DNA from 3 places in the Neorhizobium fuzhouense genome. Region 2 is predicted to be linked to each of the others. Evidence: predicted binding sites of a transcription regulator. Region 2 holds the regulator's gene; each other region holds the start of a gene.
What was found. Region 2 encodes PhoB, which activates phosphate uptake and scavenging genes when phosphate is short. Its sites were predicted from a motif close to TGTCATNNANCTGTCAT; they were not measured.
Positions count from the first base shown of each region.

Region 1: ACEXP3_RS00285 (alkaline phosphatase) is a predicted target of PhoB. The motif match lies at 5,032-5,048, and genes of this name have one in related genera.
Region 3: ACEXP3_RS14710 (UDP-2,3-diacylglucosamine diphosphatase) is a predicted target of PhoB. The motif match lies at 2,464-2,480, and genes of this name have one in related genera.

Region 1 covers NZ_JBHFFP010000001.1:49,220-56,878, forward strand. The annotation lists gene ACEXP3_RS00265 (hypothetical protein) at 1-546, shown strand, start outside; gene ACEXP3_RS00270 (FtsX-like permease family protein) at 625-2,001, opposite strand; gene ACEXP3_RS00275 (ABC transporter ATP-binding protein) at 1,998-2,684, opposite strand; gene ACEXP3_RS00280 (hypothetical protein) at 2,688-3,152, opposite strand; gene ACEXP3_RS00285 (alkaline phosphatase) at 3,227-4,981, opposite strand; gene ACEXP3_RS00290 (DNA polymerase IV) at 5,245-6,537, shown strand; gene ACEXP3_RS00295 (L,D-transpeptidase family protein) at 6,667-7,659, shown strand, end outside.
Region 2 covers NZ_JBHFFP010000006.1:8,438-16,096, forward strand. The annotation lists gene ACEXP3_RS12185 (aspartate aminotransferase family protein) at 1-571, opposite strand, end outside; gene ACEXP3_RS12190 (GcrA family cell cycle regulator) at 1,001-1,564, shown strand; gene phoB (phosphate regulon transcriptional regulator PhoB) at 1,730-2,413, opposite strand; gene phoU (phosphate signaling complex protein PhoU) at 2,440-3,150, opposite strand; gene pstB (phosphate ABC transporter ATP-binding protein PstB) at 3,211-4,026, opposite strand; gene pstA (phosphate ABC transporter permease PstA) at 4,040-5,362, opposite strand; gene pstC (phosphate ABC transporter permease subunit PstC) at 5,359-6,843, opposite strand; gene ACEXP3_RS12220 (substrate-binding domain-containing protein) at 7,031-7,659, opposite strand, start outside.
Region 3 covers NZ_JBHFFP010000007.1:218,575-226,233, reverse strand. The annotation lists gene ACEXP3_RS14720 (ABC transporter permease) at 1-20, opposite strand, end outside; gene ACEXP3_RS14715 (MFS transporter) at 236-1,450, opposite strand; gene ACEXP3_RS14710 (UDP-2,3-diacylglucosamine diphosphatase) at 1,592-2,413, opposite strand; gene ACEXP3_RS14705 (NADP-dependent malic enzyme) at 2,638-4,968, shown strand; gene ACEXP3_RS14700 (hypothetical protein) at 5,067-5,768, shown strand; gene bluB (5,6-dimethylbenzimidazole synthase) at 5,790-6,491, opposite strand; gene ACEXP3_RS14690 (TolB family protein) at 6,488-7,318, opposite strand; gene ACEXP3_RS14685 (NAD+ synthase) at 7,414-7,659, opposite strand, start outside.

The DNA.
Region 1 (7,659 bases), on a different contig from region 2:
GAAAGCTACCTTACGAGCCTTGGCCACCGGCTGGTGCCGCGCTCCTACCGGCTGCACGGCAACATCGTCTCCGCGCTTGATGAGGCGCCGCTTGCGGATCCGCTGGTGAGCAAGCTGATTCTCGATTTCTTCGAGGCGCAGGAAGCCTGGCAGGTGCCCTTCGGCGATGCGGTGTCCTCCTTGAAGCGCATCGGGGAAAATGCCGACGTGGTGTTTCTAACCGCCATGCCGCCGCGTTATACCGAGATGCGCCGCCGCCTGCTCGACCGCCTGGACCTGACCTTTCCGCTTCTTGCCACCGAAAGCCCCAAGGGCCCGGTGATCGAGCGGCTGCACGCCGGCCGCGCCCTGCCGCTCGCCTTCATCGACGACATGGCGCACAACCATGTCTCGGTGGCAGACGCCGTGCCGGACTGCCTGCTCGTCCACCTGATGCCGGCAAGCGAGATGCACCGCCACGCGCCGAAGCCCGGCCCGCATGTGGTGCAGGCGAGCGACTGGGCCGATGCGGAAGGCCATATCCTTCGCCATTTCGGCCACCGCTGAACCGGCGCCTCGCTCTCCTCGTCGCGGATCAAGACGCGGGATCAAGACGGGGGAGGCAAGCGGGCTGCTTCGAATGCCTCAGGACCGCAGGGCTGCCGCCGGGCTGAGGCGCAGCGCACCAAGAGCCGGCACCAGCGACACCACGGCTGCCGCCACCACGAAGCCGATGGCAAGGCGCCAGTCCTCCTGCGCAAATTCCACCGGCAGGTGCACCGCGGTTGCGGCGGTGAGTCTGGCGGAAATCAGCTGCGCTGTCGCAAGGCCGATCAACCCGCCAAGCCCGATGCCGGCAAGGAACAGCACGAACAGCTCTCCCCAGACGAGGATAACCACCGCACGCATGGGGGCGCCCAGCGCCCGCAGCGCACCGATCTGGCGCTTGCGCGCGCCGATATGCATGGTGGCCACCAGCAGGATGGCGGCAATGACGATGCCCTGCGTGCCGACGGCAATGGCCAGCAGCAGGCTTCGCGCATCGCCAAGTGTGGCATAGAGCCTCGTCAGCACCTCGGCCGGAAACACCGCAAGCGTCGTTTCGGAGCGGTATTCCTGCCGCAGCCGGTAGGCATCGGCGATGGTTTTCGGCTTGACGAGAACGGCGGGCACGCCCGGTGTCTGCGCATCGAAGTGCTCATCCAGCGGCGCATCGGCATCGACATGGCCGTGGACATGGCCATGCTCATCCGCTTCGTCATCCTCCTGCGGGCCGTGCGCCTCCGGATGGGCCGGCAGCCCATGCTCGCCGGCAGGTTCGCTGCCCGCCGGATGCTCGTCCCCTTGCCCATGCCCATGCGCATGCCCCGGTTCCTCATCGCCGTGCGTTTCTCCCTCATGGGCGTGCGCCTCGGCGCCCGCCATGCCGTGAAGGCCCCAGACGGCGCGGATCGGCACGAGGATGGCCCGGTCCCAGGCAGTTCCGGTCGGCTCCATGCGCCCCACCACGCGATAGACGATCTGCGTATGCGTCTCGCCGCCCGTCTCGACGCTGCCATGCATCGGCTTTACCTCGGCACCGGTCTTCAGCGGCACGTCGGCACCGACCACGGCGTCTGCGAGACGCGAAAACGGCAGGCCATCGGCAAGTTGCGGCGAGAGCGCCGAAATCAGGGCGGTGGTGGTTCCGACGATGGGGAAACCGAAACTGGAATCGCCGAAACCGACGGGGGCTGCAAGCGCGACACGCGGATCTGCGGCAAGCTTCGCCAGCACCTTGCCGGACATCAGCGGTAGGGGCGCCGGCTGCAGGAACACCGCCGACAGCGCAAGCTGCGTCTCGCTGCCCGGCGCCCCGACCAGCAGATCGAATTTTTCCGCCGCGCGGGCGCTTCCGAGCCGCACGGCCCTCTCCTGCAGCGTCACCGCAACGGAGAGAGCGACGGAGAGCGCAATGAGGATGACGACCGACAGCGCACCACCGCCAAACCGCCTGAGATCGGCGAGGATGAACCGGATCATGGCGACTGCACTCCTTCTTTGTCTTCCACGATGGCGCCGGCGACAAGCCGGATATGGCGGTCGAGCCGCGCAGCCAATGCCGGATCATGCGTGACGACGATCAGCGTTGCCCCCTCCTCGCGCGACAGCCGCACCAGAAGTTCGCCCACCTGCTCGCCCGCCTGGCTGTCGAGGCTTGCCGTCGGCTCGTCGGCGACAATGACGCCCGGCTTCAACAGCAGGGCGCGTGCCACGGCAACGCGCTGCATTTCGCCGCGCGACAGAGTTTCGATCCTCTGCTGCGGACGTGCAATGCCCGTCACGTCCAGCAGAAAGCGTGCGCGCTGCGCTTCCGTACTCGTCAGCCGGCGCGCCAGTCGCACCGGCAGCACGACATTTTCGAAGGCGGAAAGGCCGGGAAACAGATGGAAATCCTGCATGACCAGCCCGATATGGCGGGCCCGGAAGGCGTCGCGTCCGCCCGCAGACAGGCGGGTCAGGTCTGTTCCGTTCCAGGAGACGGATCCGTGGCGGATGCGCTCGAGCCCGGTCATGGCGTTGACGAACGTGCTTTTTCCCGAGCCGGACGCCCCGGTGATGCACAGGCGCGTGCCGGCCGGAACCTGCAGCCGGTCTATCGCAAGGACGGGCGCTGCAAGTCCCGGATACCGCATCTCCAGTCCATTGATATCAAGGGAAAGCATCACCTAGACCGTCTTGAATGAGGCATTGCGCAGGCGGATCTGGCTGACGAAGCCGGTTTCAGGATCCGACCAGGAGCCCAGGTCCAGGACGCCCTCGACCAGGATCGGCGCGTTGAACTGCACGAAGGTCTGCTTGCGCGCCAGATAGACAACCAGAATATTGTCCGGCCAGTCCGCATCGGAGGAGCAGAACGGGCAGAGCGACATCGGAATTTCGCTCAGCACGAAAAAGGCGGCCTCCGCCTTCAGTGGCGGGGCCATGAAGCCGGTGATGGACACGTCCTGTCCCTTGAGGCGATTGACCTTGTCGGAAAAGGACAGCCCGAGCACGCCGAAGCTCTTGTAGAGTTCGCCGAACCCCAGCCGTTCCTCGGCCCTCGCGCTCAACGGCGATGCAAGACAGGGCAATGCAGCCATTGCCCCGAGCACCTGCCGGCGCTTCAGCCCGCCTCTCACTGTCTGATTCATGACCGCACCTCTTTTAAAAGCGACAGGGACAGGCGGCAGATGCCGCCTGTCCCGTTCCTGAAGGCCTTTAGATTTTACTTCTTCACGGCACCGAGGGCAAAGGCATCGGCCAGTACGCGGTAGACATCGCTCTGCTCCATGTAGCCACGGAAGCCTTCGGCGCCCGGGCCGGCGGCCTGCAGCACGACATCGTCGACGGCATGAACGCCGCTGTCGCCATCCTTGGGGATATTGCCCTGCACAAAGACGGCGCCGGGAACATCCTTGTAAGCTTCGTTGGCGATGTATTCGCCCTTTTCATTCTTGATGGCCGGAACGAACGGACCGTCGAGCTTCGGACGGAAGGTTTCGTAATGGTCCGGGCCGTTGTTGGCGGCGATGAACAGGCGACGCGAAACGTCGATCTTGTCCGGATAGCCGTCGCCGTTCTTGTCTTCGTAGTTGGGGAAGCCGGCGGCGTCATAGGTGCCGACCTTTTCGCGCATTTCGGTGCCCGGCTTGTCGTCATCGACGGTGCCGATGATCGAGACGCCATGCGTATGGTCACCGGTGACGACGATCAGCGTATCGGGGTTCTTCTCGGCAAATGCGCGGGCAACGCCGATCGCCTTGTCGAACTCGATCGTATCGACAACCGCGCGGTCCCAGTCCAGCGGATGGCTCATCTTGTCGATCGATGCACCTTCCACCATCAGGAAGAAGCCGTCCGGGTTCTTCGACAGCTTGTCGAGGGCAGCCTTGGTCATGTCGACCAGGCCGGGCTGGTCGGGGAACTTGTCGACGGTGCCCTTCTTCAGGAACTCGCGGTCGAGCGTCACATCCATGTTGCCGGTATGGAAAAGGCCAAGCAGCTTGTCCTGGTTCGAACCGGACGCGGCAGCCAGTTCGGTCTTGTTGATCGCCAGGCCGTAGCCGGCCTCCTTGAACAAGGCGATGTAGTCCTTGTCGTCCTTGCGCTTGGAGCCGGGCACGTCCTTGGCGAGGAAGTAGGCAGAGCCGCCGCCGAGCAGGACATCGGGCTTCACGCCATACAGCATGCCGACGATCTCGGCCTTGTCATTGCGCGAGCGGGTATGGGAGACGAGGGCAGCCGGCGTCGCATCCTCGACTTCGGCCGTCGACACGATGCCGATCGACTTCTTCGTGGTGCGGCGCAGCGCTTCCGCAATGGTTTCGACCTTCGGGTCGTCCAGCGAAGCCGGCGTGCGGTCGGCATACACGCCAAGCGCGTTGACGCGCGACTTGTGGCCGGTCATGTAGGCCGACATCGTATTGGCGCTGTCGGTTGCAATGGCATGCGTCGAGGACGTGCCGATGAAGGCGACCGGGGGAACGTCATCCATGGCCAGACGACCGTTGGCCTTGCCCTCGGTCATGCCCTTCGACATGATGCGGGCAGCGGTGCGATGGGCAACCGACAGACCGTCACCGAGCAGGAAGATGATGTTCTTGGCCTTCGGGGCGGCAGCGGTGCCATACACATCCCAGCTGACCGTCTTCTTCTCGTCGCCGGCCGAAACGTCAACCTTGTAGGTACCGGCCTTGGCGATGGTCAGGTCGCGCAGGATGAGAGCGGAGCCCAGAACCTTGTCTTCCTTGCCATTCTCCTCGGCAACGAAATTCGCTGCCTTGCCGAAGACGGTCTCGTAGGCTTCGCCGTTGACGGTGACCTTGACGTCTTCCGGCTTCACGACCTTGGAAAACTCGACCTTGAAATCGAACGGCGAACCGACCAGCACGGTGGCGCGGTCAAGCGGATAGACCGTTGCGGCGCTGGCTGCACCGGCAAGCATGGTCGCAGATGTCAGAGCTAGAAACAGTTGGCGCATTGTGGTGTCCCTCTCACAAACTTGTGTCCGCTCCTTCCTAGAAAGTCGGGATGACAGTTATGTAACGGATGCGGCCTAAACGCGTAAAAAGTGCAGGCGGGGATGCAAATGGCCATCTGCTGATGCACACTGCCTTTGCCGGAAGCCGCCAGCGAGGGGGCTGTGCGGCCATCCACAGGCAGGCCTCGCGGCGCCGGCTGCGGTCGCTTGTGCGGCCACCTTTTCAGCGTTATGGTGCGGATGTTCAACATTTGTTCCTTGCGATGACGACTGCTGCGTCCCATGATCCAGGCTTCTGCCGCGACTGCCTGACCGGCCAGCCGGTCGGCAACCGGCGTTGCCGCGCCTGCGGCAGCCCGCGTCTCGTCTATCATCCGGAACTCTACGACCTGACGCTTGCCCATATCGACTGCGATGCCTTCTATGCCTCCGTCGAAAAGCGCGACAATCCGGAGCTTGCGGACAAACCGGTGATCATCGGCGGCGGCAAGCGCGGCGTCGTCTCCACCGCCTGCTATATCGCCCGCATCAGCGGCGTGCGTTCGGCCATGCCGATGTTCAAGGCGCTGGAGGCCTGTCCCGATGCAGTGGTAATTCCGCCCAATATGGAAAAATACGTCAAGGTGGGCCGCGAGGTGCGCCGGCTGTTCGAGGAGCTGACGCCACTGGTGCAGCCGATTTCCATCGACGAGGCCTTTCTCGATCTTTCCGGCACCGAGCGCCTGCATCACGATCCGCCGGCAAAGATTCTTGCCCGGCTGGCAAGGCGGGTGGAGAAGGAGATCGGCATCACGCTCTCGGTCGGGCTCTCCTATTGCAAGTTCCTCGCCAAGGTCGCGTCCGACTTGCAGAAGCCCCGCGGCTTTTCGGTGATCGGCCAGGAAGAGGCCGTGGCCTTTCTCGCCCCGCGCCCGGTCACCACCATCTGGGGTGTGGGCCGCGCGCTTGCCGCAACGCTCGAGGCCGACGGCATCCGCACCATCGGCCAGTTGCAGGTGATGCAGGAGGCCGACCTGATGCGCCGCTATGGAGCGATGGGCCAGCGGCTGTCGCGGCTGTCGCGCGGCATTGACGAGCGCACGGTGCATGCCAATGAGGCCGCAAAAAGCGTCTCTGCCGAAACCACCTTCTTCGAGGATATTTCGCGCTTCGAGGATCTGGTGCCGATCCTGCGCCGGCTGTCGGAAAAGGTTTCGGGCCGGCTGAAGCATCAGGAAATCGCCGGCCACACCGTGGTGCTGAAGCTGAAGACGGCCGACTTCAAGAGCCGCACCCGCAACCGGCGGCTGGAAGACCCGACTCAGCTCGCCGACCGGATCTTTCGCACCGGCCTCAGCCTGCTGGAGAAGGAAACCGATGGCGCCAAGTTCCGCCTGATCGGCATCGGCGTCAGCGACCTCACAGACCCGGCGCGCGCCGATCCGCCGGATCTCGTTGACGAGCAGGCCGGCCGACGGGCGGCGGCGGAAGCGGCCATGGACAAGCTGCGCCATAAATTTGGCAAGACCGCCGTCGAGACGGGTTATACCTTTGGGGTGATACGGCCAAAACGGTGACGGCGTGTTCCATCACCGGAACGTGATACCTGCCCCACAATCCGGCGCGGCGCTCGGAGGGCGTCCTAAAACTTCGTTAAACTTGTCTGCATAGGCTGGCTGCCTGTTTACTGCGTTATGAGGTTTGCCATGTTGAGATCTGCCACGCTGGCGCTTGTGCTGGTGTCGGGGACAGCCCTTCCGACCACGGCGGCCGAGGAAGCCCGCACCCTGCAGATCATCGTGTCGACCGACAGCCAGCAGCTGACGGTCTATGACGGCGACCGGATCGTGGCGCGTTCGAATGTTTCTACCGGCAAGCCGGGCCATGACACGCCGACGGGCATCTTTTCCGTGCTCGAGAAGCGCAAGTACCACGAATCCAATATCTATTCGGCAGCGCCGATGCCGTGGATGCAGCGGCTGACCTGGTCGGGCATTGCGCTGCACGAATCAAACAGCGTGCCGCGCTATCCCGCTTCGCATGGCTGCGTGCGGATGCCGGCGGAATTTGCAAGGCAGCTGTACCGCATGACAACCCGCGGCGTACATGTGATCATCAGCGACAGCGCCGTTGCGCCGCAGCCGGTGCGCCATGCCGCGCTGTTTTCGCCGCTCGCGGAAGCACCGCCCGACGAACTGCTGTCGGACGTGTCCCTGCGTTCGTCCGCCGCCCATGGCGGTGCGGGCGAGGTTCAGGTGGCGATGAACATGCCGCCCGCGCCGGTCCCCGTATCAGGCGCTCCGGAGAAGACCGTGACGCCACCGCAAGCGGGCAATCCCCCGCAGGCTGCCGCCGCGAGCGAACCGGCCCCTTTGCGCATTCTGATTACCCGGCGCGACGCCAAGGACACAGTGCGCGACGTACAGGACATGCTGAGCGAACTCGGCTTTGATGCCGGCACCGCCGATGGCATCATGGGGAGTGCGACGCGCAGTGCGCTTGCCGGTTTCAAGCGCTGGAAGGCGCTGCCGCTCAAGGGGCCGCAGCTGACCCCCGATCTTCTCGCCGCCCTCTATGCCTCGGCCGGCCGCACCCCACCGCCCGCCGGGCAGATCCTGGTGCGCCAGGGTTTTCAGGACATTCTCTCCGAACCGGTGGCCTTCAAGGATCCCGAGCGGGCGCTCGGTACGCATTTTCTG
Region 2 (7,659 bases):
GGATACCGCCCTCGCCCTGGATCGGCTCGATCAGCAGGGCTGCGGTGTTTTCCGTGATGGCGGCCTTCAGCGCCTCGAGATCGCCGAAGGGAACCTGGTCAAAGCCTTGCGCCTTCGGGCCGAAGCCCTCCATGTATTTTTCCTGGCCGCCGGCGGCGATCGTCGCGATCGTGCGGCCATGGAAGGCGCCTTCGAAGGTGATGATGTGGAATTTTTCCGGGTGACCCTTGGAAAAATGGTAGCGGCGGGCGGTCTTGATGGCGCATTCCAGCGCTTCCGCGCCCGAATTGGTGAAGAACACCTTATCGGCAAAGGTCGCCTCGACCAGACGACGGGCCAGCCGCTCCTGATCGGGGATCTCGTAGAGGTTGGACAGGTGCCAGACCTTTTCGGCCTGATCCTTCAGGGCCTGGACCAGATGCGGGTTGGAATGGCCGCAGGAGGTGACGGCGACGCCCGCACCGAAATCGAGATATCGCTCGCCCGTTTCCGTCACGAGCCAGACCCCCTCGCCACGCGTAAAACGCAGCGGGGCCCGTGCAAAGGTGTCGAAAAGCGCGGCTTCAGCCATGGCGACATCACTCCTTGGGCAATCATCCGTCCAAGCGCCCGCGGGCTGCCCGAACGCAAACCAGAAATCAAAAATGCCGCCTTGAGCGGCGGCAGGCGCACTATCTGCATTTCAGGATCAACTGTCAACAAATCGCTTGAATTCCGGGGGATTTCCGCTGCGTGAGGCTGGCTTGCGCCAGGCTTTCGCGCTGTGACAAAAAAGACTCGCCTTAAAAGCAAGTTGGGGAAAACCCGGAAATCGATTCGCGGCGATTCCACCGACTCTTGTCAGCGAGTCCCCGGGCCGATAGGTTAAAGATCAATTACTAGACTGCATGCGGCGGAACTAGTCACCAAACGTATAGATATGGTATGTCCGGCAGGAAATCCTCCCGCCGGAGGGTGAACGATTCTGTCTCGCACAGATGCTCTAAGGCGGAGAGACAGCATGAACTGGACGGACGAGCGCGTCGAGAGACTAAAGCGGCTTTGGGCCGAAGGCCTGAGCGCAAGCCAGATCGCCACACAGCTGGGCGGCGTCAGCCGCAACGCCGTGATCGGCAAGGTGCATCGCCTCAACCTGCCGGGCCGCGCAAAGGCCGGCGGCACGCAGGCAACGGCGCGCACCGCGCCCGCCAAGCGCACCACGTCGGCGCCGCGCGCACCAAACTTTGCCGCCCGCACCCCGGCCGGCGCCCCCACCCGCACCGTTACCCGTCCGCTCGGCGCCACGCTGGTGACGGAAGAGGTCGAGGCCGAAGCCGCCGAACCGGCAGAATTCAAGGCACCGAGCAATGTCGTCGTGCCGATGTCGCGCAAGCTGTCGCTGACGGATCTCACCGAGCGCACCTGCAAGTGGCCGATGGGCGACCCGCTGAAGGACGATTTCCACTTCTGCGGTTCGGAATCTGCCGATACCTCGCCCTATTGCAAGTATCACGCGCGGCTTGCCTACCAGCCGGTGAACGAGCGTCGCAAGGCCGCCAACATCTCGGCCGCTGCCCGCGCCTGATCCTTAAGGGATCGTCAGCCGATGCGAACGAAAAACGGGCCCCGCGCCCGTTTTTTTTGCGCGCTCGGCAGTGACCGGTGACTGGGGACAAGACAAACGCCCGGCAGCAGGGCCACCGGGCGTTGAACGTTTTGGGTCTGGCAAAACCGGCGTGCGGGGACCGCCTCAGGCTTCCATCGAATAGCCGGCGCCGCGCACGGTGCGGATCACATCCTGCATGTTGGAAAAGTTGAGCGCCTTGCGCAGGCGCCCGACATGCACGTCGACGGTGCGCTCGTCCACGTAGATATCGTGACCCCAGACGCCATCGAGAAGCTGCGAGCGCGAATAGACGCGGCCGGGCGATGTCATCAGGAATTCCAGCAGGCGAAACTCGGTGGGCCCAAGCCGCACTTCGCGGCTCTTGCGGTGAACGCGATGCGTTTCGCGGTCGAGTTCGATATCGCCGCAGCGCAGCACGCTCGACAGAACCTCCGGCCGGGCGCGGCGCAGCATGGCTTTCACACGCGCCATCAGTTCCGGCGTCGAGAAGGGCTTTACCACATAGTCGTCGGCACCGGTCGCCAGACCGCGCACACGCTCGCTTTCCTCGCCGCGTGCCGTCAGCATGATGATCGGCAGGCGTTCGGTATCCGGACGCATGCGCAGGCGCCGGCAAAGCTCGATGCCGGAGACGCCCGGCAGCATCCAGTCGAGGATCAAGAGATCCGGCAACCGCTCCTGCAGGCGGATTTCCGCCTCGTCGCCGCGCAGGATGGTCTCGACCTCGTAGCCTTCGGCCTCGAGATTATAGCGCAGGAGGACGCTGAGAGCTTCCTCGTCCTCCACAACCGCAATTTTGGGCAGCATGGTTCAGGCACTCCGTCAGTATGGCCTTACTCGGCCACGGCACCAAGCGTGTTGGACGTATCATCCTTGGGGCGCTCGCCTTCCGGCTGGGCACCGGTTGCAATGTAATAGATCGTCTCGGCGATGTTGGTGGCATGGTCGCCGATGCGCTCGATGTTCTTGGCGCAGAACAGGAGATGCGTGCACGACGTGATGTTGCGCGGGTCTTCCATCATGTAGGTCAGCAGCTCGCGGAACAGCGAGGTGTACATGGCATCGATTTCCTCGTCGCGCTGGCGGATGGCTTCCGCCTTCTGCACCGAGCGGCTGGAGAACACATCGAGCACTTCCTTCAGCTGCACGAGCGCCAGCTCGGACAGATGCTCGAGGCCACGGGCAAGCTTGCGCGGAACGCCGGTGCCCTGCACGGCAATGACGCGCTTGGCGGTGTTCTTGCCCAGATCGCCGACGCGCTCGAGATCGGCTGCAATGCGCAGCGTGCCGATGATTTCGCGCAGATCCGCCGCCATCGGCTGGCGCTTGGCAATCGTCACGATCGCCTTTTCCTGGATCTCGCGCTCGGCGTGATCGAGGATCACGTCGTCGGAGATGACCTTCTGGGCAAGCGCGCCATCGGAATTGACGAGCGCGCGCACGGCATCGCCGCACATCTGCTCGGCAAGGCCGCCCATTTCGGAAATGCGGCGGTTGAGGTATTTCAGGTCTTCGTCATAGGCCGAAAGGATGTGCGAAGGCATTTTGGCGTCCTCGGATAGGGGTGTCAGCACAAGGCGGCAGGCAGGGATCGGCGGCGGCAATCAGCCGAAGCGACCCATGATGTAGTCCTGCGTGCGCTGATCATCCGGGTTGGTGAACATCTTGTCGGTGTCGTTCTCCTCGACCAGCTGGCCGAGGTGGAACATGGCGGTGCGCTGCGAGACGCGGGCCGCCTGCTGCATCGAGTGGGTCACGATGACGATGGTGTAATTGCTGCGCAGCTCGTGGATCAGCTCTTCCACTTTCGCGGTCGCGATCGGATCGAGCGCCGAGCAGGGCTCGTCCATCAGGATGACTTCCGGCGACACGGCAATGGCGCGGGCAATGCACAGGCGCTGCTGCTGGCCGCCCGAGAGGCCGGTGCCGGATTCGTGCAGGCGGTCCTTTGCTTCGTTCCAGAGACCGGCGCGCTGCAGGCTTGCCTCGACGATCTGATCCATGTCCGCCTTGTTGCGGGCAAGACCGTGGATACGCGGACCGTAGGCGATGTTTTCGTAGATCGACTTCGGGAACGGGTTCGGCTTCTGGAACACCATGCCGACGCGGGCGCGCAGTTCCACCACGTCGATCGACGGATCGTAGATATCGTCGGTATCGAGCGTGATGCGGCCGGTGACGCGGCAGCTTTCGATCGTATCGTTCATGCGGTTGAGGCAACGCAGGAAGGTGGACTTGCCGCAGCCCGAAGGGCCGATCAGCGCCGTCACCGTATTTTCGCGGACATTGAGATTTACGTCGAAGAGGGCCCGCTTCTCGCCGTAATAGACGGAAACGTCCTTGCCCACCATCTTGTAGGAAACGTCATTCATTTTCTGATCCAGAGCCTTTTCAACTGCTGCTTCCGACATCATGTTCATTGGCCGTATCCTTCTACCAACGCCGTTCGAAGCGACGACGCAAGAGGATCGCGCCGACATTCATGACAATGAGGAACAGGAGCAGGATGATGATTGCTCCGGAGGTGCGCTCGACAAAGGCGCGCTCCGCCTCGTTTGCCCACATGTAGATCTGCACCGGCAAGGCCGTCGACGGGTCGAGCGGCGTCGTCGGGTAATTGGCGACGAAGGCGACCATGCCAATGAGAAGAAGCGGTGCGGTTTCGCCCAGCGCATGGGCAAGACCGATAATGGTGCCGGTGAGAATGCCGGGCATGGCAAGCGGCAGGACGTGGTGGAAGATCGTCTGCATCTTGGAGGCGCCGAGCCCGAGCGCTGCGGCGCGGATCGACGGCGGCACAGCCTTCAGCGCCGCACGCGTGGCAATGATGATCGTCGGCAGGGTCATCAGCGTCAGCACCAGGCCGCCGATCAGCGAGGCCGAGCGCGGCAGGCCCATGAAGTTGATGAAGACGGCAAGCCCGAGCAGGCCGTAGACGATCGAGGGCACGGCGGCCAGATTGTTGATGTTGACCTCGATCAGGTCCGTGAAACGGTTCTTCGGGGCAAACTCTTCCAGATAGATCGACGCGGCGACACCAATGGGCAGCGCCAACACCAGCACGATCAGCATCATGTAGAAGGAGCCAATCAGGGCCACGCCGACACCGGCTGCTTCCGGACGGCTGGAAGCACCGTTGAAGAAGATCCCGGTGTTGAAATGCTTGGCCAGAACGCCGCTTTCAGCCATCTGGTTCATCCAGCCGACCTGGCGGTCGGAAACCTTGCGGTTGTTTTCGGTGACCGACAGGTTGATCTGCCCCTTGAAGGCCGAGTCCGTATCGCCCGAGGCGAGCAGTTGGACCGTCTGCGTCTTGCCGATGATCGAGGGATCGGCAACGACGAGGTCACGCAGCTGCGAGCGCACGCTGTCAGACAGCATCAGGCCCACATCGCGCATGGCGGTGCGGTCGGTTTCGGCAACGCCCAGAACCTTGGCCACCGCAGTGCGGGCGAGGACCGGATAATTGGCGGTCAAAAGCTTCTGCGGATTGCTTGCCCGCTCATTCTTAGGATCGATCAGCTGCTCGGAAAACTCGACCGGCACCGTGATCATCGTCTGCTGAAAGGCCGTATAGCCTTTGGAGACGACCGACCAAAGAAGGATGAACAGGAAGACGAGGCCGAACAGGATCGCGGCAATGCCATAGGCGCGGAAACGACGTTCGGCAGCATAGCGGCGCTTGATCCCGATATCGCGGCGCGGGCGGCCAAGAGCGGCGGCCGGTGCGGCCGAAGGCGTGATGACCTGGCTCATTCGTACTGCTCCCGGTATTTGCGCACGATGTAGAGCGCGTAGATGTTCAGGCAAAGCGTGATGGCAAAGAGCGTAATGCCGAGCGCAAAGGCAACCAGCGTCTGCGGCGAGGTGAACTCGAGGTCACCCGTCAGCTGGTTGACGATTTTTACCGTCACCGTGGTCATCGGCTCGAACGGGTTGATCTGCATGCGGGCGGCAACGCCGGCGGCCAGAACCACGATCATGGTTTCGCCGATGGCGCGCGAGGCCGTCATCAGGATGGCGCCGACAATGCCGGGAAGTGCTGCCGGCAGGATGACGCGCTTGACCGTTTCGGATCGCGTCGCGCCAAGGCCGAGCGAGCCGTCCCGCATGGCGCGGGGCACCGCCGTGATGATGTCGTCCGACAGCGAGGAGACGTAAGGGATCAGCATGATGCCCATCACGAAGCCGGCCGTCAGAACGCTCTGTGCCTGGATGAAGCTCGTATAGTTGCCGGTCGTGAGGCCCGCGATCTGCGCCGAGATATCGCGCAGGAACGGCCCGACGGTGGTCAGCGCAAAGAAGCCGTAGACGATGGTCGGGATGCCGGCCAGCACTTCCAGAAGCGGCTTCACCACCGAGCGCAGGCGCGGCGAGGCATATTCGGCCATGTAGATGGCCGAGAAGAGGCCGACCGGCACGGCAAACAGCATGGCGACGAAGCCGATATAGAGCGTGCCGAGCAGAAGCGGAACGAGACCGAACTGGCCTTCCGAGCCGCCGGAACCGGCTGCCGCAAAGCGCGGATCCCAGACTGTGCCGAAGAAGAATTCCCAGGCGGGGATCGCATGGAAGAACTGGGTCGCTTCCGTCAGCATCGAGGCGACGATGCCGACGGTGGTCAGGATGGCAATCGAGGAGGCAACGATCAGGCTGCCGAGAATGACATGTTCGACCCGGTTGCGGGCGCGAAACCGCGGCGCGATCAGCCGGTAGGAAATGAGGGCGCCGAGCACCGCGACGATGAGGACGCCGACCGCCGAGCCCCAGGAATTGAGCATGCGCATGCGGTTAAGGTCGATGGCGGCCTTGACCATATAGGGTTCCGGATCGCCGGCAATCGCGACACCGCGGCCGCCCATCAGGGCGCGAAGGTCGCCGGGATTGCGCTCGGCCTGCGCCGTCTCGTCGGGCGAGAGCGCATTGAGGCCGCGGGCGATGCCTTCGATCATGCCGAAGTTGAGGCTCTGGGTTGCCGAAGACTGGGCAAGCGCCTCTGCGGGGAAATCACTGCGCACGACATTGTTGATGACCGCTGGCGAAATGATCAGCCAGGCGGCAAGCACCAGAAGGGCAGGAAGCGCGGTCCAGACGGCGACGAAGGAGCCGTAATAGCCCGGGCGCGAATGCATGGTGGACGACCGGCCGCCCGACAGGGCAAGTGCCCGCCGCGTCCCGGCCAGATAGCCCAGAATGGCTATCACCGCCGTCGTCAGAAGGAGCATTGATGTACTCATGAAATCCCCCGGCTACCGCCTGTCCGGCCACCATGGTGCATGGCCGTTCGGCTTCATTCATTGAAGCAGACTAAATTTTGGTAAAAACAGGTGTTAGCAAATGTCTTTTGGTCGCCCGGTCGATCCAGGCATGCCGTGGCGGCCATCGACCGGCGGGACCAAGCCCCGCCGGTCGATCGTTTTGCAATTACATGGTCTTGCCGGCGGCGAATGCCTTGCGGACAGCGTCGCGCTGGTCATCGGGAGCAGCAACCAGGCCGTACTGGGCCAGCGGCGAGTCAGGGCCGACCATATCGTCAGAGATGAAGAACTCGACATATTCCTTCAGGCCCGGGATCACGCCGAGATGGGCCTTCTTCACGTAGAAGAACAGCGGACGCGAAACCGGATACTTGCCGGACGAGATGGTTTCCGTCGACGGAACAACGTCCTTGACGGTTGCGACCTTCAGCTTGTCCTTGTTGTTTTCGTAGAAGGCCAGGCCGAACACGCCAAGGCCGGTCTTGTTGGCCGAGATGCGGGCCAGCGTTTCGGTGTAGTCACCGTCGATGTCGACGGCAGCGCCGTCCTTACGGACAGCAACGCACTTGGCGGCAGCCTGCTTGGCATCGGTGATGGCAGCCTTGATCACGTCAGAAGCGCCTGATTCCTTGCAGCCTTCCGTCATGATCTTCTCTTCGAAGACTTCGCGGGTGCCGTGCTTGGAGCCCGGGATGTAGGCAGCGATCGGGCCCTTCGGCAGCGTCGGGTTGATCTCCGACCAGTTCTTGTAGGGGTTGGAAACGAGCTTGCCATCGACGACGACTTCAGCAGCCA
Region 3 (7,659 bases), on a different contig from region 2:
TCGACGGGCTTCGGCTTCATGGGCATCTGTTACTGCTCGAACGCACGGTTGATCCCGCGGTTAAGAGCCGCAATATAGCCGCGCCCACGGGAATTGCCATGCCGCCGAACGGCAAAAAGGCCGGGCCGTAACCTCAAAGCCACAGGTCGTTTCCGCATGCCGGGCAAGGCTCGCAGAGAGCAAGACAGGCGCGTGCCGGCGCGATCCTGTCGGGCGTTTAGGTCCCCCGCGCTCATCAGCAGGATTTCTTCGCCACGGCAGCTGACGGTGCGCGTCTGGCAGCCCGCAGCGTCAGCACCAGGCCACCGGCTGCCACAAGCGCCATGAGATAGTAGCTGTTCTGGCCGAGAGCCCGGTATATCAGGCCGGAGAGGAAGGTCGAGGCGGCAAGAAACACGCCGTTATAGAAGAAATAGGTCCCCTGCACCGTCGATTCCCGGCTTTCATGCACGCTCTCGACGATCTTCTGCTGCATGCCGAAATGCAGGAAAGCGAAGCTGAAGGCATGGCTGCACTGCAAGAGCGTGGCGGCGGCAAAGCCGAGCGGCTGAACGAAAAGAAGCCAGCGCAGCACCGCCACCACCGAGCCGAAGGTCATCAGCGCAATCGGCGAGATTTTGCGGGCAATCAGGCCCGAGAGGAAGAAGAACAGGATTTCCGCCACCACGCCCGCCGACCACAAGACGCCGATCTGCGAGCCGGAAAATCCAAGCTGCTGCCAATGGATGCCGGAAAACGCGTAATACATGCCGTGGGTGGATTGGACCAGCGTGCAGCCGATCATCAGAAGGTTGAGGTCCGGCTCGACGGGAAGCGCCCGCTGGCGTGCGGCACCCTGCCCTTTGTCCGGATCCGCTTTCGCCGGAGAGGCAACCGCACGGCCGAGCCGCGGCACGATGAGGGCCGCGCCGAGTGTCAGCGAAAAGGCGATGGCGGCACTGAGCGGCACTATGGACGCCGAGAAACGCTGCACGGCCCAGCCGGCCAGAAGCGTCGTCACCACAAAGCCTATCGAGCCCCAGACCCTGATCGTGCCATAGCGATAACCCCAGCGGCGCACGCCCATCACCGTGATGCTTTCCAGGATCGGCGTAAACGGCGCAAAGGCTGCCCCCTGCAGACCAAACACCAGGAGCACCATCCAGAACCCGTCGACCACCATCAGCAGAAGCGCCGTGGTGATGGAGAGGATGGCGGAGAAGAGGAGGATGCGGACGCGTTCCGACAGCCGATCGGCCAGAAAGCCGGCCACCGGCGCCGACAGCACCCGCAGCACGATCGGCAGCGACAGGATAAGGCCGATCTGCCAGTCGGTGAGCGCCAGCGATTTCAGCCAGACCGGAAAAAACGGCAGGAGAATGCCATTGACGCCGAGCGCCGCGCCATAGGCCAGCGCACAGCGAACGGGAAACAGGCGCGGAATGGCAATCGGTGAAACAGCCTGGGCCACGGGGGCTCCCATGCGGACGGCGGGTGCGGCGATCGGGGAATCGTCAGTTATTTGATCGCTTTACCATGCACGGGCAAGAGGCGCTACAGGCTTGCAGCGCCCGCGCCTTCAAAGACGCACCAGCCTTGTCGCCATCACGCTTCAGGCCGCCTGCATGTCACCCTTTGCCGGAACGGGGGGCGACAGCAGAACCGGCGCTTCCGCCTTCTGTCCGGAATGCTGCCAGGAAATCAGCTCGAACGTGCCGTCCCTGTGTTCGACGACCGCCGTGCAGCTTTCCACCCAGTCGCCGGTGTTGATGTAGCGGATGCCGTCGATGTCCTCCATCACGGCGTGATGGATATGGCCGCAGATCACGCCATCGACATTGTTGCGGCGGGCTTCCTCGGCCACGACCTTCTGGAATTCGCCGATGAAATTGACCGCCTGTTTGACCTGCAGTTTTGCCCAGGCGGAAAACGACCAGTAGGGCAGATTGAGGCGCCGGCGCACCGCGGCCAGCACGACATTGATGGCAATGGCCGCGTCATAGGCCCAGTCGCCGAGATAGGCGAGCAGGCGGATATTGCGCACGACCACATCGAATTCGTCGCCATGCAGCACGAGGTATTTGCGACCGTCGGCCGCCTCGTGGACCATGCGGTCGGCCACTTCGATGCCGCCGAAGTGAACGCCGGGAAAGGCGCGCAGGAATTCGTCGTGATTGCCTGGAATATAGACGATGCGGGTGCCCTTGCGCGCCTTGCGCAGCAGTTTCTGCACCACGTCATTGCAGCCCTGCGGCCAGTACCAGCTGCGCTTCAGCCGCCAGCCATCCACCACATCGCCCACGAGAACGATCGTGTCGGCTTCATGATAGCGCAGGAAGTCCAGAAGGAAATCGGTCTTGGCTGCCTTGGAACCCAGGTGGATATCGGAAATGAACAAGGTCCTGAAGTGTCTGGTTTCCAGTATCTCTGCCATGTCGATCACCTTTTTGTCTCACCGCCCTCCTCTGTCCAAACCAGACTCGTATTTCAGGAACATGACAGCCAAGGCGCTCGGGGCACCTTGTCGCTCCAGCAAGCGGGTAGATGCGGCAACAGAGACACAGGCTTGTGTCATCCTCCCCAATATTTCACTACTGTTCCCCGGCGTCGTTTGATGTAAGAGACAGACCAAGACAAAAGACTGATAGGAGAATGGCGATGGAGCAGCAGGGCAATACACCTGTGGACAAGGACACCGCAAAGGCGGACCTGGATGAGCAGGCACTGTTTTTCCACCGCTATCCGCGTCCCGGCAAGCTGGAAATCGTCGCCACCAAGCCGCTTGGCAACCAGCGCGACCTGGCGCTTGCCTATTCGCCGGGGGTGGCCGCCCCCTGCCTTGCCATTCGTGACAATCCCGACATGGCAGCCGAGTATACCGCGCGCGCCAACCTCGTCGGCGTCGTGTCGAACGGCACGGCCGTGCTTGGCCTTGGCAATATCGGGCCGCTCGCTTCCAAGCCGGTGATGGAAGGCAAGGCCGTCCTCTTCAAGAAATTTGCCGCCATCGACGTGTTCGACATCGAAGTGGCCGCCGATACGGTGGAGGCCATGGTGTCCACCATCTCGGCGCTGGAGCCGACCTTTGGCGGCATCAACCTTGAAGACATCAAGGCGCCGGAATGTTTCGAGGTCGAGCGCCAGTTGCGCGAGAAGATGAACATTCCGGTCTTCCACGACGACCAGCACGGCACGGCCATCATCGTGGCGGCGGCCATCCTCAACGGTCTCGAACTCGCCGGCAAGCCGATTGCAGACGTCAAGATCGTCACCTCCGGCGCCGGTGCGGCAGCGCTTGCCTGTCTCAACCTTCTCGTTTCGCTCGGCGCTCGGCGCGAAAACATCTGGGTCCACGATATCGAAGGGCTCGTCTATGACGGTCGCAACGTGCTGATGGATCCGTGGAAGGAAATCTACGCCCAGAAGAGCGACAAGCGCGTGCTTGCCGAATCGATTGCCGGTGCGGACGTCTTCCTCGGCCTGTCGGCCGCCGGCGTGCTGAAGCCGGAACTTCTGGAACAGATGGCGGAAAAGCCGCTGATCATGGCGCTTGCCAACCCGACGCCGGAAATCATGCCGGAACTGGCGCGTGCCGCCCGTCCCGATGCGATGATCTGCACCGGCCGTTCGGATTTCCCAAACCAGGTCAACAACGTCCTCTGCTTCCCCTATATCTTCCGCGGTGCGCTTGATTGCGGCGCAACCACGATCAACGAAGAAATGAAGATGGCGGCGGTGAAGGCGATTGCAGGCCTCGCCCGCGAGGAAATCTCCGACGTGGCCGCGCGCGCCTATGCCGACGAAACGCCGGTCTTCGGTCCGAACTACCTGATCCCCTCGCCGTTCGATCCGCGACTCATCCTGCGCATCGCGCCGGCGGTTGCCAAGGCTGCCGCCGAAACCGGCGTTGCCTCGCGTCCGATCGCCGATTTCGACCACTATCTCGACCAGCTGAACCGCTTCGTCTGGCGCTCCGGCTTTGTGATGAAGCCGATCTTCACCAGCGCCAAGCAGGCGGAAAAGAACCGCGTGATCTTTGCCGAAGGCGAAGACGAGCGCGTGCTGCGCGCCGCCCAGGTTCTGCTCGAGGAAAAGACCGGCGTGCCGATCCTGATCGGCCGTCCCTCCGTCATCGAGGCCCGCCTCAAGCGTTTCGGCATCCGCATTCGCCCGAATGTCGATTTTGCCGTGGTCAATCCGGAAGACGATCCGCGCTACCGCGATTACGTCGATGATTATGTCGCGCTTGTCGGCCGCGCCGGCATCAATCCGGAAGCCGCCCGCACCATCGTTCGCACGAACAACACCGTCATCGGTGCCCTGTCGGTGAAGCGTGGCGAGGCGGATGCGCTGATCTGCGGCGTCGAAGGCCGCTTCGACCGCCACCTCAAGGATGTCGGCCAGATCATCGGCAAGCAGAAGGGCGTCTGCGCCTTTTCAAGCCTCAGCCTGCTGATCACCCAGAAGGGACCGGTCTTCTTCACGGACACCTTCGTCAACTACAACCCGACGCAAGAAGAGATCGCCGAAATCACGGTGCTCGCCGCGCAGGAAATCCGCCGCTTCGGCATCACGCCGAAGGCTGCCCTGATCTGCCACTCGAATTTTGGTTCGCGCAATTCCGAAAGCGCCACCAAGATGCGGGCGGCCCTGCAGATCATCCGCCAGCGTGCGCCGGATCTGGAAGTGGACGGTGAAATGCAGGCCGGCTCAGCGCTTTCGGAACAGTTGCGCAAGCGCGCCCTGCCGGACAGCAGCCTGGTCGGCGAAGCCAATCTGCTGGTCTTCCCGAACCTCGATGCGGCCAATATATCGCTCGGCATTGCCCGCACCATGATGGATGCGCTGCATGTCGGTCCGATCCTGCTCGGGGCAGCCCAGCCGGCGCATATCCTGTCGACCTCTGTCACCTCGCGCGGCGTCGTCAACATGGCAGCGCTTGCTGTGGTGGAAGCCTCGCATGCGGACTTTGCCGTCACCTCTGGCTAAAACAAAAACGTGCGCTAGATTTTGCGGTGATCTATCACATCTGAACCTGAAGTGGCATTCCGCCGCTTCGGGTCCTGTGCCATCGACGGACGCTTTCGATGCGAATTCCATCGCTGCTGACCACCGTATTTCTCCTCGTGCCTGCGGTCACGCATGCCGCGGAGAATGTCGAACGATGCCTGACGCTTGGGCGAAAACTTGCCGCGACACCCTCGACGGTCGGCGCGCCTGACACAGGTCGCGGCTTTCCCCAGTTGCTTGCGGCCCAGAACCGTGAAATCCGCAACGTCCGCCTGGAAATGCAGGAACTGCGCTGCCGTACCGGCAGCATCGTCACCTTTCAGAACGGCGCGCCGGACCCCTGCATCGCGCTCAACGATGCCCTGTCGGCCATGGAGACCAACCGGCGCGCCATGATTGCCCGTCGGCAAGGCCAGATGAGCGTGGTGTCGGCTCCCCAGCGCAGCGAGGACGATATCCGCGCCGAGATGCTCAGCCTGCGCTGTGGTGAAATCGATTATGCCGCCGTCGAGCAGGAGAGGCTCGCACCGCGCCCTGCCGTCCTGCCGCAGGTGCCGTCAACGCCCTCTGCAATTCCGGGGGCAGGTCTGTCGGGCTCTTCGTCCATCCTCAGCCTGCAGTCAAAGATCGAGCCCTTGCAGGCCGCGCGACCGCAGGGGCCACCGGAACGCGACTGGGATCCGTCCAAACCCGTGCGCATGGTGGGACCGATGTTCTTTCCCGACGAAAAGATCGATCTGGCCCATCCCAAGATGCCGGGTGCGCAGCCCACGCAGTGAGCGGCAAGATCCGACAATCGTTCAGAGCTTCGGGTCTTTCCATCTTTCGGTGCAGATGAGGTCATCGAGGGGCAGTCTCTGGCGCCAGCCCTTCAACGCCAGTTCCGGCGCGTCATAAAGTTCATCGACATAGCCGAGGCAGAGCCAGGCAACGATCTCGATGCGATCGGGAATGCCGAGCAGCGCGCGCACGTCCTCGTCGCGAAAGATGCTGACCCAGCCGACGCCGACGCCTTCGGCGCGGGCGGCAAGCCAGAGGTTCTGCACGGCGCAGACGGTGGAATAGACATCCATCCGCGGATTGTGCGTGCGCCCGAGCACCACCGGCCCTGCCCGGTCCGGATCGCAGGTGACGATGATGGAAAGCGGCGCCTTGGCGATCCCTTCGAGCTTCAGGCTGCGATAGAGCGCCTGTCGCTCGTCGGCAAACAGCGCGGCGGCTTCATCGTTGGCGCGTGAAAATGCCTCGACGGCACGCTGGCGCGTTTGCGGGTCGCGGACAAGGATGAAGCTCCATGGCTGCATGAAGCCAACCGAGGGGGCTGCATGGGCCGCCTCCAGAAGCCGGCGCACCAGATCGTCCGGCAGGGGCTTGGCCAAAAACTGGTCGCGCACGTCGCGCCGGGTGTGGATGGCCGCATAGACCGCGTCGCGCGCAGTCTTGTCGAACGGCGCTGCCGGGCAAAGCCCTGTTCCTTCAGGATTCTGTATCTCCGTGCTCATGGCTGCGGAAAATACCGGACATACGCAAAGGCCGATCCATCGGGCGCCCAGTTCGGTGAATTCATCGTGCCCTGCCCGCCGAACAGCTGGAACAGCGTCTCGACATTGCCTCCGTCCGGATCCATCAGCCGCACCCGCACGTCATGATCGCGCGGGTGGTCGAACACGTCGCTATCATAGGACACGAAGACCACCTTGCTGCCATCCGGCGAGGGATGCGGGAACCAGTCGCCGTAGTCGCTGTTGGTGATCCGTTCGGCCGTGCCGCCCGCTGCCGGCACCCGCCAGATCTGCATGCGCCCGCTGCGGCTGGAGTTGAAATAGATCCACCGGCCGTCGGCGGAATAATCCGGGCCGTCATTGCGACCCTCGCCATGGGTGAGCCGGGTCTCGTCACCGCCCTCGATGCCGATCGTGTAAATGTCGAAGACATCGTTGCGAATGCCGCAATAGGTGAACGTCCTGCCGTCCGGCGACCAGCCGTGCCAATAGCTTGGCAGGTTTTTCGTCACCAGTCTTGAAACACCGCCGTCCGCCGGCAGCACGTAGATGGCCGCCTTGCCGAACTCCACCTTGTCGGAGACCGCCATCAGCGTGCCGTCCGGCGAGATGCCGTGATCGTTGTTGCACTGGAGGGCAAAACCCGTGTCGATCACCTGCGGCTCCGCCCCGTCTTCGAGCGCAAGGCGGTACATCCGCCCCTCGCTGTTCATTACCAGGCTCTTGCCATCCGGCGCCCAGTTCGGCGCCTCAAACAGCGCTTTCGTCTGCCACAGCACGCGGGATGTCCGGCTTTTCAAGTCATAGATCTCGATCGAACTGCGCATGGTGGTTCTCCAGGAACGATGACCGGCACGACATCAGCAGATTTTTTGGGACGCGACCTCACCTCTCTGCTTTGGAGTGCAGAGAGGTCAACGGGTTAGGCGCGGTCGCGGAATCGGTTCGTGATCGGGTAGCGCCGGTCGCGGCCAAAGTTCTTCTTGGTGATCTTGACGCCCGGCGCCGACTGGCGGCGCTTGTATTCGGCAAGATAGAGCAGATGCTCGATGCGGTGGACGGTCGCCACGTCATGGCCGCGCGCCACAATGTCATCCGTGCCCATCTCGCCTTCCACCAGGCATTCCAGAATATCGTCCAGCACCGGATAGGGCGGCAGCGAATCCTG